2 regions of the Streptomyces sp. NPDC016309 genome follow, and region 2 is predicted to be linked to the other one. Evidence: riboswitches for the same ligand, from Rfam matches in the RefSeq annotation. Region 2 holds a riboswitch; the other holds the start of a gene.
What was found. Region 2 has a riboswitch for cobalamin ahead of ACF068_RS01665 (ribonucleoside-diphosphate reductase subunit alpha). Riboswitches for the same ligand answer to the same signal wherever they lie in the genome.

Region 1: another riboswitch for cobalamin. It lies ahead of ACF068_RS10595 (ABC transporter substrate-binding protein); the one in region 2 lies ahead of ACF068_RS01665 (ribonucleoside-diphosphate reductase subunit alpha).

What each region holds. Positions count from the first base shown of each region.
Region 1 is NZ_JBIBSG010000003.1:613,781-619,156, reverse strand. It holds gene ACF068_RS10615 (TioE family transcriptional regulator) at 1-133, opposite strand, end outside; gene ACF068_RS10610 (erythromycin esterase family protein) at 203-1,405, shown strand; gene ACF068_RS10605 (hypothetical protein) at 1,457-2,002, opposite strand; gene ACF068_RS10600 (GlxA family transcriptional regulator) at 2,128-3,135, shown strand; cobalamin riboswitch at 3,132-3,292, shown strand; gene ACF068_RS10595 (ABC transporter substrate-binding protein) at 3,338-4,435, shown strand; gene ACF068_RS10590 (FecCD family ABC transporter permease) at 4,459-5,376, shown strand, end outside.
Region 2 is NZ_JBIBSG010000001.1:377,594-382,969, forward strand. It holds gene mctP (monocarboxylate uptake permease MctP) at 1-385, shown strand, start outside; gene ACF068_RS01660 (GNAT family N-acetyltransferase) at 461-964, shown strand; cobalamin riboswitch at 984-1,141, shown strand; gene ACF068_RS01665 (ribonucleoside-diphosphate reductase subunit alpha) at 1,280-3,637, shown strand; gene ACF068_RS01670 (ribonucleotide-diphosphate reductase subunit beta) at 3,637-4,653, shown strand; gene ACF068_RS01675 (hypothetical protein) at 4,667-4,855, opposite strand; gene ACF068_RS01680 (helix-turn-helix domain-containing protein) at 4,949-5,376, shown strand, end outside.

The DNA of each region.
Region 1 (5,376 bases), on a different contig from region 2:
CGTTCGGGGTCCGGTCGGCGGGCGGAAGGATGCCGGCCTCCTCGTAGTTGCGCACCGCCTGGGTGGACAGACCGTGCCGACGTGCCAGGTCTACCGGCCTGAGCCGACCCTCTGTTTGAGACTTTTCCCCCATGCCCGCCCCGCTTTTCCGCCCTCGTACGGCCAAAGTTTCCACCGAAGGTTCAACGATACCGTTGAAGGCATGGCTACCGACCTCACGAACGCCGTCCATGCCGTCGACGCCGCGTCCGTCATGAAGCTGCTCCCCGCCCGGCCACGGCTGCTGGCCTTGGGAGAACCCACCCACGGAGAGGAGACCCTGCTGGAGGTGCGCAACGAACTCTTCCTGCAACTGGTCGAGGAGGAGGGCTACCGGACCGTCGCGATCGAGACCGACTGTCTGCGGGGGCTGGTCGTGGACGACCACCTCACCCGGGGCACGGGCACCCTCGACGACGTCATGGAGCACGGATTCAGCCACGGCTGGGGCGCCTACGCGGGCAACCGCGAGCTGGTACGCCGCCTGCGGGCCCACAACGAGGGCCGGCCCCCGTCCGAGCGGGTCCGCTTCGCCGGCTTCGACGGCCCCCTGGAGATCGCCGCCGCCGCCGGCCCCCGCCGCGCGCTCACCGCGCTGCACCACTATCTGGCGGCATGGGTGGAGCCGGACCTGCTGCCCTGCACCATGCCGACGCTGGACCGGCTGCTCGGCCCCGACGACCGGTGGACCGAGCCGGCCGCGATGAGGGACCCGGCCCGGTCGGTGGGACGGTCGGCCGAGGCCGGGGAACTGCGCCTCCTCGCCGACGACCTGGTGGCGCTGCTCGACGCGCAGACGCCGCACCTGATCGCGGCGACCTCGCGGGACGACTGGGACCGGGCACGTCTGCACGGTCGCACCGCCACCGGGCTGCTGGGCTACCACCACTGGATGGCCGACCCCTCGCCGAGCCGTCCGACCCGGCTGGTCGCCCAGCGGGACCGGATGATGGCCCACAATCTCCTCGCCCTCGCGGAACGCGGGCCCACCCTGGTGCACGCCCACAACTCCCACCTCCAGCGCCGGAAGAGCTCGATGCGGATGGGCGGCGCGCCCCTGGAGTGGTGGGGCGCCGGCGCCCTGGCCGGCGCGCGGCTCGGCGCGGAGTACGCCTTCGTGGCAACGGCCCTCGGCACGATCCGGCACCAGGGTGTGGACGCTCCGCCGCCGGACACCGTCGAGGGACTGCTGTACGGGCTGCCGGGCGACCGTTGCGTCGTCGACACCGCACAACTAACCACCGCCCTCGGGGACACGCCTCCCGCGCCCCGCGTGTCACCGTGGTTCGGTTACGCCCCCCTCGACCCGGCACACGTGTCCGACCCGGACGCGCTCGTGTTCGTGAAGGACATGGCACGGAGGTAGGACGAGCACCGCGCACGCGTCGTGAGCCCGGCATGATCGGCCGGACACGACCTAGGCCAGCAGGACGATCGCCACCGCGCCCAGCACGTCGACCACACAGCACCATTCCGACCAGGCGCGGGGGACGACCCGGCCGGTCCGGTGGTGCGCGAAGTCCCAGACGCCGTGGGCCAGCCAGCCGGCGGCGACGACGTACAGACCGAGGGTGCCGTCGACGGCGAGCGCGGCCGCGCTCACGGCCGTGAAGCCGGCCAGGCCGGTGAGCTGGAGGGCCAGGACGCCCGACGGCCGGCGCAACTCCCCACGCACCACGCCGAAGACCAGGTAGCACGGGACCATGACGGCGAGGAGGCCCGCCAGCACTTCCCGGGGCGGTACACCGTCGCCGAAGGTGGCCACCACCACGGCGACCGCCAGGAGGGTGGGCCACCGGTGGCCGAGGGCCCGCAGCGCACCGGACGCACCGCCCCCACGCCGGACGCCCGTCGTGCCCGGCGTGTCCGTGGCGCGCCGGGAGATCGGCGCCGGGCCGGCGCGTCCGGCCGGCGTGGGGCCCGTGCCGTGGTCACGGCCGGGCCGCGTGGAGCGGATCGTCATGGCGTCTCCCGGGAGCGAAGGGGCGGTCCGTCCACTGTCCGGCACGCTCCGGCCGGATCGCACCGCGCGGCGGCACCGATGTCCGTGGCCTTGGGGTACCGGTCCTTCCGGCATAGGGTCGGCCCATGGGGGAACGGCTCACGGGGCGCCGCCCCGCGACGGAACGGCTGATGGTGGTCGTCGGCTACGAGGCGACCGAGCTGCTGGACATCGCGTGCGTGACCACCGGGCTGGCCATGGCCAACCGGGTCGGTGCGCCGGACCCGCCGTACCGGGTGCGGGTGGCCGGCCCGGGCGGCGGGCCGGTCGTCTGCGACTCGGGGCTGAGCCTCAGTTGCCAGGAGTCGCTCGAACGGCTCGTGGGACCGCTGGACACCCTGATCGTGTCGGGCGGTTCGGGTTTCGAGCGGGCGGCCGCCGATCCCCGGCTCGTGGGGCACGTCCGCCGGCTGGCGGAGGTGAGCCGGCGGGTGGCGTCGGTGTGCACCGGAGCGGGCGTCCTGGCCGCGGCCGGGCTGCTGGACGGCCGGCGCGCCACCACCCACTGGCGGTTCGCGTCCCGGATCGCCGCCCGGCACCCCGAGGTCACGGTGGACCCCACGCCCATCTACGTACGCGACGGGAACGTGTACACCGCGGCGGGCGTCACCAGCGCGCTGGACCTGACGCTGGCCTTCATCGAGGAGGACCACGGCCCCGAACTGGCCCGCCAGGTCGCCCGCGATCTGGTGGTGTATCTGCAACGGCCCGGCAACCAGGCGCAGATGAGCCTGTTCACCGCCGCTCCCCCGCCCCGCAACGCGCTGGTGCGCACCCTCGTCGAGTACGTCACCGCCCACCCGGGCGGCGACCTGCGCACGGTGACACTGGCCCGCCGCGCCGGGGTGACGCCACGTCACCTCACGCGGCTGTTCACGGACCACCTCGGGCAGGCACCAGGGCGGTACGTCCGGCTGGCCCGCGTCGAGGCCGCCGCCCATCTGCTGGCGTCGACCACCCTGCCGATGGCGGGCGTGGCGGCCCGGTGCGGCTTCGGCACCGCCGAAGCGCTCCGCCAGGCGTTCACCGGCCGGTACGGGATCTCGCCCTCGCGCTACCGGGCCACCCGGAACCCGCGCTCGTCCGCCCCGTAGGATCGTCCGGTCATCACCGCGACGGGAGACAGGAAGCCGGTGCGAATCCGGCACGGTCCCGCCACTGTGACCGGGGAGTGGACCCCTCGAGGAGGCCACGCACACCGCGCGGGAAGGCCGGGGGAACGTCGATCCGGGAGTCAGGACACTGGCCTGTCGCGGGCCCGATCCAAAGGAGCGCGGACTCCTCAGGAGGCTTCACGTGGACGACGGCACGCACCGTCCCTTTTCTCCCTTCCCGTCCCTGCCGCCCACCCGTCGGCCCGTGCCGCGGCCCCGCGTCCCGGAGCCCCGCCGCGCCCCGCGGTGGCGGGCGGCGGCCGTGGCCCTCTCCACCGTCCTGACCGCCGCCCTGCTGAACGGGTGCGGCGCCGGCGCACAGGGCGGCGACGGCGGCCGGCGCACCACGGCCACCTCCGTGCGGGGCTTCCCCGTCACGGTCGACAACTGCGGCGTCAGCACCACGTACGACGAACCACCCTCCCGGGTGGTCACCATCCACCAGCACCCCGCCGAACTGATGCTCGCCCTCGGGCTGAAGGACCGGATGGCCGGCACCGCCTTCCCCGACTCGGCCGTCCTGCCCGCGTACCGGAAGGACTTCGAGGCCGTCCCGCGACTGGCCGACAAGGAGCCGTCCTTCGAGACCGTCCTGGAGGCCGAGCCCGACTTCGTGTACGGCGGCTACGGCAGCGCGTTCGCCGAGAACGAGGGGCGGTCCCGCAAGGCGTTCGCCGACGCCGGCATCGACACGTACCTCAACCGCGAGTACTGCGGCAAGGACCGGGTGTCGATGGACGACACCTACGACGAGATCCGCACCATCGGCACCATCTTCGGAGTGCCGGAACGGGCCGACGCCCTGATCGCGGGGCTGAAGCGGCGCATCCGTGCCACCGGCGAGGCGGTCGAGGGCGCGCCGGCGGTGCCGGTGTTCGTCTACGACAGCGGGGACAAGTCCGCGTTCACCGCGGGCGGCAAGGGCCTGGGCAGCGAGATCATCCGCCTGGCCGGCGGACGCAACGTGTTCGCGGATCTGGACGCCGTGTTCGGTGACGTGTCCTGGGAGCAGGTGGTCGCCCGCCGGCCCGAGGTGATCGCGATCTACGACTACCGCGGCTCGGGGAGCGTGGAGCAGAAGAAGCGGTACCTGCTCTCGCAGCCGGCGCTGGCCGATGTGCCCGCCGTCAAGAACCGGCGGTTCGTGGTCCTGCCGCTCACCGCGACCCTCGTCGGTGTGCGTCCTCCGTACGCCGTCGAGGACCTGGCCCGCGCCCTGCACCCCGAGCGCTTCCGGTGACGGCCGCCGCGCCGGCCCGTGCCGTGACGGGCGCGCCGGCCCGCGCGCCGAGGGGACGGAGGGCGTTCGCGAGTTCGCTGGTGGTGCTCGGTGTGCTCCTGCTGCTGTCGGTGACGGCGGGGCTGGCCATCGGTTCGGTGCGCGTACCGCCCGGGGAGGTGTGGGGCATCGTGGCGCACGCCCTGGGGGCCGGACCCGAGGAGCCGGCGTGGTCCCGTGCGCGCGAGACGATCGTGCTGGACGTACGGGCACCCCGCGTCCTCCTCGGGGCGGTGACCGGCGCCGGGCTGTCGGTGGTGGGCACGGCCATGCAGGCCCTGGTGCGCAATCCGCTGGCGGAGCCGTACCTGCTGGGCGTGTCCTCCGGGGCGTCCCTCGGCGCGGTGGCCGTGATCGTGTCGGGCGCCGGTCTCTTCGGGGCGGTGTCGCTGTCGGTGTCGGCGTTCGCCGGGGCCCTGGTGACCTTGCTGCTCGTGTACACCACGGCCCGCGCCGGGGGGCGGATCACATCGGTCCGGCTGGTGCTGGCGGGCGTGGCGGTCGCCTCGGTCCTCACCGCGGTGACGGATCTGCTGCTGCTGACCGCCGACCGGGGCAACCAGGCGCGGGAGGTCCTCGCCTGGACGCTCGGGGGGCTCGGTGGGGTCCGCTGGGCGACGTTGTGGTTGCCGGCGGCGGCGTTGCTGCTGGGTATCGGGGTGCTGCTGGTGCAGGCGCGTTCGCTGAACCTGCTGCTGGCGGGCGAGGAGGCCGCCACCACCATGGGGCTGGACGTGCCGCGTTTCCGGGTCCGGATGTTCGTCCTGTTGTCCCTCGTCACCGGTGTCCTGGTCGCGGCGACCGGACCGATCGGTTTCGTGGGGCTGATGCTGCCGCACGTGGTGCGTCTGTTCGTCGGGGGCGACCACCGGCGGGTGCTGCCGACCGCGGCGCTGGCGGGA
Region 2 (5,376 bases):
CCTCGGCGGCATCTGGATCCTCCAGACCCTGCCGGCGCTGGTGGGCGGCCTGTTCACCCGGTGGTTCCACCGCTGGGCGCTGCTGGCCGGCTGGGCGGTCGGCATGGTCTACGGCACGGCGGCGGCGTACGGCGTCGCCAGCCCGACCCAGAAGCACTTCGGCGGCTCGTCCGCCGAGATCCCGGGCATCGGCGAGATCGGCTACATCGGTCTGACGGCGTTCGTCCTCAACGCCCTGGTCGTGGTGGTCCTGACGTTCGTGCTCCGGGCGACCAACGCGCCGGACGGCGTCGACGAGACGTCCCCCGGGGACTACACGGCCGACGCGGGCGACCCGGGCGTGAAGGTGGAGCTCCCTCCGGCCACGGCGGGCGCCGGGCACTGACCCATCCGCGTACGAGGGCCGTCGTGCCTCCCCCGGTGGGGGCACGGCGGCCCGTTCGTTGTGCACTCTGGCCCCATGGACATCACCATCAGGGCGGTACGGCCGGAAGAACACGAGACGCTCGCCGACGTCACGGCCCAGGCCTACCTCGGCGACGGGTTGCTGGCCTTCGGGGAGAGCGACGAGTACCTGATCGAGCTGCGGGACGTGGCCGGGCGCGCCGCGCGGGCCGAGGTGCTGGTCGCGGTCGCGGAGGACGAACGGGTGCTCGGGGGCGTGACGTTCGTCCCCCGGGGCGGCGGTCCGTGGGGCGGGCACGCGCGGGACGGGGAGGCGGAGTTCCGGATGCTGGCGGTGGCGCGGGCGGCCCGGCGGCGCGGCGCGGGCGAGGCGCTCGTACGGGCGTGCGTGGAGCGGGCGCGGGAGGTGGAGGGGTGCCGGCGGCTGGTGGTGTCCTCGTGGCAGTCCATGCGGGCGGCGCACCGGATCTGTGAGCGGCTGGGGTTCGACCGGACCCCGGAACGGGACTGGCAGGCCGCTCCGGGCGTCACGCTCCGCACCTACGCCGTGGAACTCTGAGCCCCGGTCGACACAACATGTGGGGGGTGCCTCAATCGGCGCCCCCCACATGTATGCTCGTCCTCGCTGTCGCCGCAGGGGAATCCGGTGCAATTCCGGAACTGTCCCGCAACGGTGTGTTGGTGTGCCTCTGGGTACGTACGAGTCCGAAGACCTGCCGACAGCGCGCCCGGACCGTCCGGCCCGGGTGCCCAGACGTCCGGGCCTCGCGGAGTGGGCCGGTGGACGCGGTGCCCTGCGCCCCCGTACCCGGGCGTGCCCGCTCCCCTGCCCGCGCCGCCGGTGGCCCCGAGCCGAGCGAGGGAGAGCCCCCACGTGACCATCGCGCCAGCCGATCCGGTTTCAGCGATCGAGAGCGACGGAAACGACGGACCCGGGACCGTACTGCTGCGGACCCTGACCGACCTCACCGCCGATCTGCCCGACACCGACCCCGGCCGGGTCGCCGCCGCCGCGCTGCGCGGCCGGCACGCCGGGTCCGACGAGGCGGAGCTCCGGGAGCTCGCCACCGAGGCGGCCGCCGGTCTGATCGCCGAGGACCCGGCGTACTCCCGGCTCGCGGCGCGGCTGCTGGCCCGGACCATCGCGGAGGAGGCGGCGGGGCAGGGCGCGGTGGCGTTCTCGGCGTCGGTGGCCGTCGGGCACCGGGAGGGCCTGATCGCGGACCGCACGGCCGCGTTCGTCTCGCTCCACGCGGACCGGATGGACGCGCTGGTCGACCCGGCCGGGGACGACCGGTTCGGCTACTTCGGGCTGCGGACGCTGTACTCGCGCTACCTGCTCCGCCACCCGCTCACCCGCAAGGTGATCGAGACGCCCCAGCACTTCATGCTGCGGGTGGCGGCGGGCCTCGCCGAGGACGACTCGGTGCGCGCCCTGGACGAGGTCGCGGCGCTGTACGGGCTGATGAGCCGGCTGGACTACCTGCCCTCCTCCCCCACGCTGTTCAACTCCGGCACGCGACACCCGCAGATGTCCTCGTGCTACCTGCTGGACTCCCCGCTGGACGAGCTGGACTCCATCTACGACCGCTACCACCAGGTCGCGCGGCTGTCGAAGCACGCGGGCGGCATCGGCCTGTCGTACTCCCGCATCCGGGCGCGCGGTTCGCTGATCCGGGGCACCAACGGGCACTCCAACGGCATCGTGCCGTTCCTGAAGACGCTGGACGCCTCGGTGGCGGCAGTGAACCAGGGCGGGCGGCGCAAGGGCGCGGCGGCGGTGTACCTGGAGACGTGGCACGCCGACATCGAGGAGTTCCTGGAGCTTCGGGACAACACCGGTGAGGACGCCCGGCGCACCCACAACCTGAACCTGGCGCACTGGGTCCCCGACGAGTTCATGCGCCGGGTCGACGCCGACGCCGAGTGGTCGCTGTTCTCGCCGGCCGACGTGCCGGAACTGGTCGACCTGTGGGGCGAGGCGTTCGACGCCGCCTACCGCGCCGCCGAAGCGAAGGGCCTGGCCCGCAAGACCATGCCCGCCCGGGACCTGTACGGCCGGATGATGCGGACCCTGGCGCAGACCGGCAACGGCTGGATGACGTTCAAGGACGCCTCCAACCGCACGGCCAACCAGACGGCGCAGCCGGGCCACACGGTCCACTCCTCGAACCTGTGCACCGAGATCCTGGAGGTCACGGACGACGGGGAGACCGCCGTCTGCAACCTGGGCTCGGTGAACCTCGGCGCGTTCGTCAGCGGCGGCGACCTCGACTGGGAGCGGCTGGACGCGACCGTCCGCACGGCCGTCACGTTCCTGGACCGGGTCGTCGACATCAACTTCTACCCGACCGAGCAGGCCGGGCGCTCCAACGCGAAGTGGCGGCCGGTGGGCCTGGGCGCGATGGGCCTCCAGGACGTGTTCTTCCAGCTCGGGCTGCCGTTCGACTCGCCCGCGGCCAGGGCCCTGTCGACGCGTATCGCCGAGCGGATCATGCTGGCCGCGTACGAGGCGTCCGCCGACCTCGCCGAGCGCAACGGCCCGCTGCCGGCCTGGAAGAAGACCCGTACCGCGCGCGGGGTGCTGCACCCCGACCACTACGACGTCGAGCTGAACTGGCCGGAGCGGTGGGAGGCGCTGCGCGCCCGCATCGCCGAGGTCGGCATGCGCAACTCGCTGCTGCTGGCCATCGCGCCGACGGCGACGATCGCCTCGATCGCGGGCGTGTACGAGTGCATCGAGCCGCAGGTGTCCAACCTGTTCAAGCGCGAGACGCTGTCGGGCGAGTTCCTCCAGGTCAACTCCTACCTGGTGGCCGAGCTGAAGCGGCTCGGCGTGTGGGACGCGAAGACCCGTGAGGCGCTGCGCGAGTCCAGCGGCTCGGTCCAGGGCTTCACCTGGATCCCGGCCGAGGTGCGCGAGCTGTACCGGACGGCGTGGGAGATCCCGCAGCGCGGCCTGATCGACATGGCGGCGGCCCGTACGCCGTTCCTGGACCAGTCGCAGTCGCTGAACCTGTTCCTGGAGACGCCGACCATCGGCAAGCTGTCGTCGATGTACGCGTACGCCTGGAAGCAGGGCCTGAAGACGACGTACTACCTGCGCTCGCGCCCGGCGACCCGGATCGCCCGCGCGGCCCGGGCGTCCGTCCCCGTCCCCGCGCAGGTGACCCCGGAGGACGCGGTCGCCTGCTCCCTTGAGAACCCCGAGTCCTGCGAGGCCTGCCAGTGATGTCCGCTTCCCCCGAGAAGAACCTGCTCGACCCGGGTTTCGAACTGACCCTCCGCCCGATGCGCTACCCGGACTTCTACGAGCGCTACCGGGACGCCATCAAGAACACCTGGACGGTGGAGGAGGTCGACCTCCACTCCGACGTGGCGGACCTCGCCAAGCTGACGCCCGGTGAGCAGCACCTGATCGGCCGGCTGGTCGCGTTCTTCGCGACCGGTGACTCGATCGTGGCGAACAACCTGGTGCTGACGCTGTACAAGCACATCAACTCCCCCGAGGCGCGGCTGTACCTGTCGCGGCAGCTCTTCGAGGAGGCCGTGCACGTCCAGTTCTACCTGACGCTGCTGGACACCTACCTGCCCGATCCGAAGGACCGGGCGGCGGCGTTCGACGCCGTGGAGAACATCCCCTCCATCCGGGAGAAGGCGCAGTTCTGCTTCCGCTGGATGGACTCGGTGGAGAAGATCGAGCGGCTGGAGACGAAGGCCGACCGGCGCCGCTTCCTGCTGAACCTGATCTGCTTCGCCGCCTGCATCGAGGGTCTGTTCTTCTACGGCGCCTTCGCGTACGTGTACTGGTTCCGCTCGCGCGGTCTGCTGCACGGCCTGGCGACCGGCACCAACTGGGTGTTCCGCGACGAGACGATGCACATGAACTTCGCGTTCGAGGTCGTGGACACCGTCCGCAAGGAGGAGCCGGACCTCTTCGACGATGCGCTCCAGCAGCAGGTCACCGACATGCTGCGGGAGGCCGTCGAGGCGGAGCTCCAGTTCGGCCGCGACCTGTGCGGTGACGGCCTGCCGGGCATGAACACCGAGTCGATGCGGCAGTACCTGGAGTGCGTGGCCGACCAGCGCCTGACGCGTCTGGGCTTCGCCCCGGTGTACGGCTCGGAGAACCCGTTCTCCTTCATGGAGCTCCAGGGCGTCCAGGAGCTGACGAACTTCTTCGAGCGCCGCCCGTCCGCCTACCAGGTGGCGGTGGAGGGCTCGGTCGACCTCGACGAGGACTTCTAGGAGGTCTTGTCGATCAGACCGGTCGTGCGCCGAGCGTCGCCGCGGGCCCGGGTGAGGGTCCGCGGCGACGGGTGTCCGCCGGGCGCCGCGGCCCGCGCAACTGGCGGTCGACGGCGCGCTCCCGGGCGTGCCCGACGAGCGAGGGCAGGGCGAGAAGGACGAAGAGGGCGACGGGGACGAAGGCGTTCAGGACCGTTGTCATGTCTTCCACTGTCGTCCTCGCGGCGGGAAAAGATCAGTGGCAGGACTGTCACCGACCATCGAATTACTGCCAGGGCCGTGCCATGCTCGTCGCATGCTGAGGAATGTGGCGGCCGTCCTGCTGGACGGCGTGAACCCCTTCGAACTCGGGGTGGTCTGCGAGGTCTTCGGCCTCGACCGGAGCGACGACGGGCTGCCCGTCCACGACTTCGCCGTGGTGTCCGCCGAGGGCCCCCGGCTGCGCACGCACGCCGGTTTCACGATCGGGACGGAGCACGGTCTCGAACGGCTGGCGGAGGCGGACCTGGTCGCGGTTCCCGCGGGCGGCCGCTATGCGCAGCGCCCCTACCCCGAGCCCCTGCTCGCGGCCCTGCGCGACGCCGTCGACCGCGGGGCGCGGGTGCTGTCCGTCTGCACCGGCGCCTTCGTGCTGGGCGCGGCCGGGCTGCTCGACGGCCGCCGCTGCACGACGCACTGGCGGCACGCGGCCGAGCTGGCCCGGCGCCACCCGCGGGCGCTGGT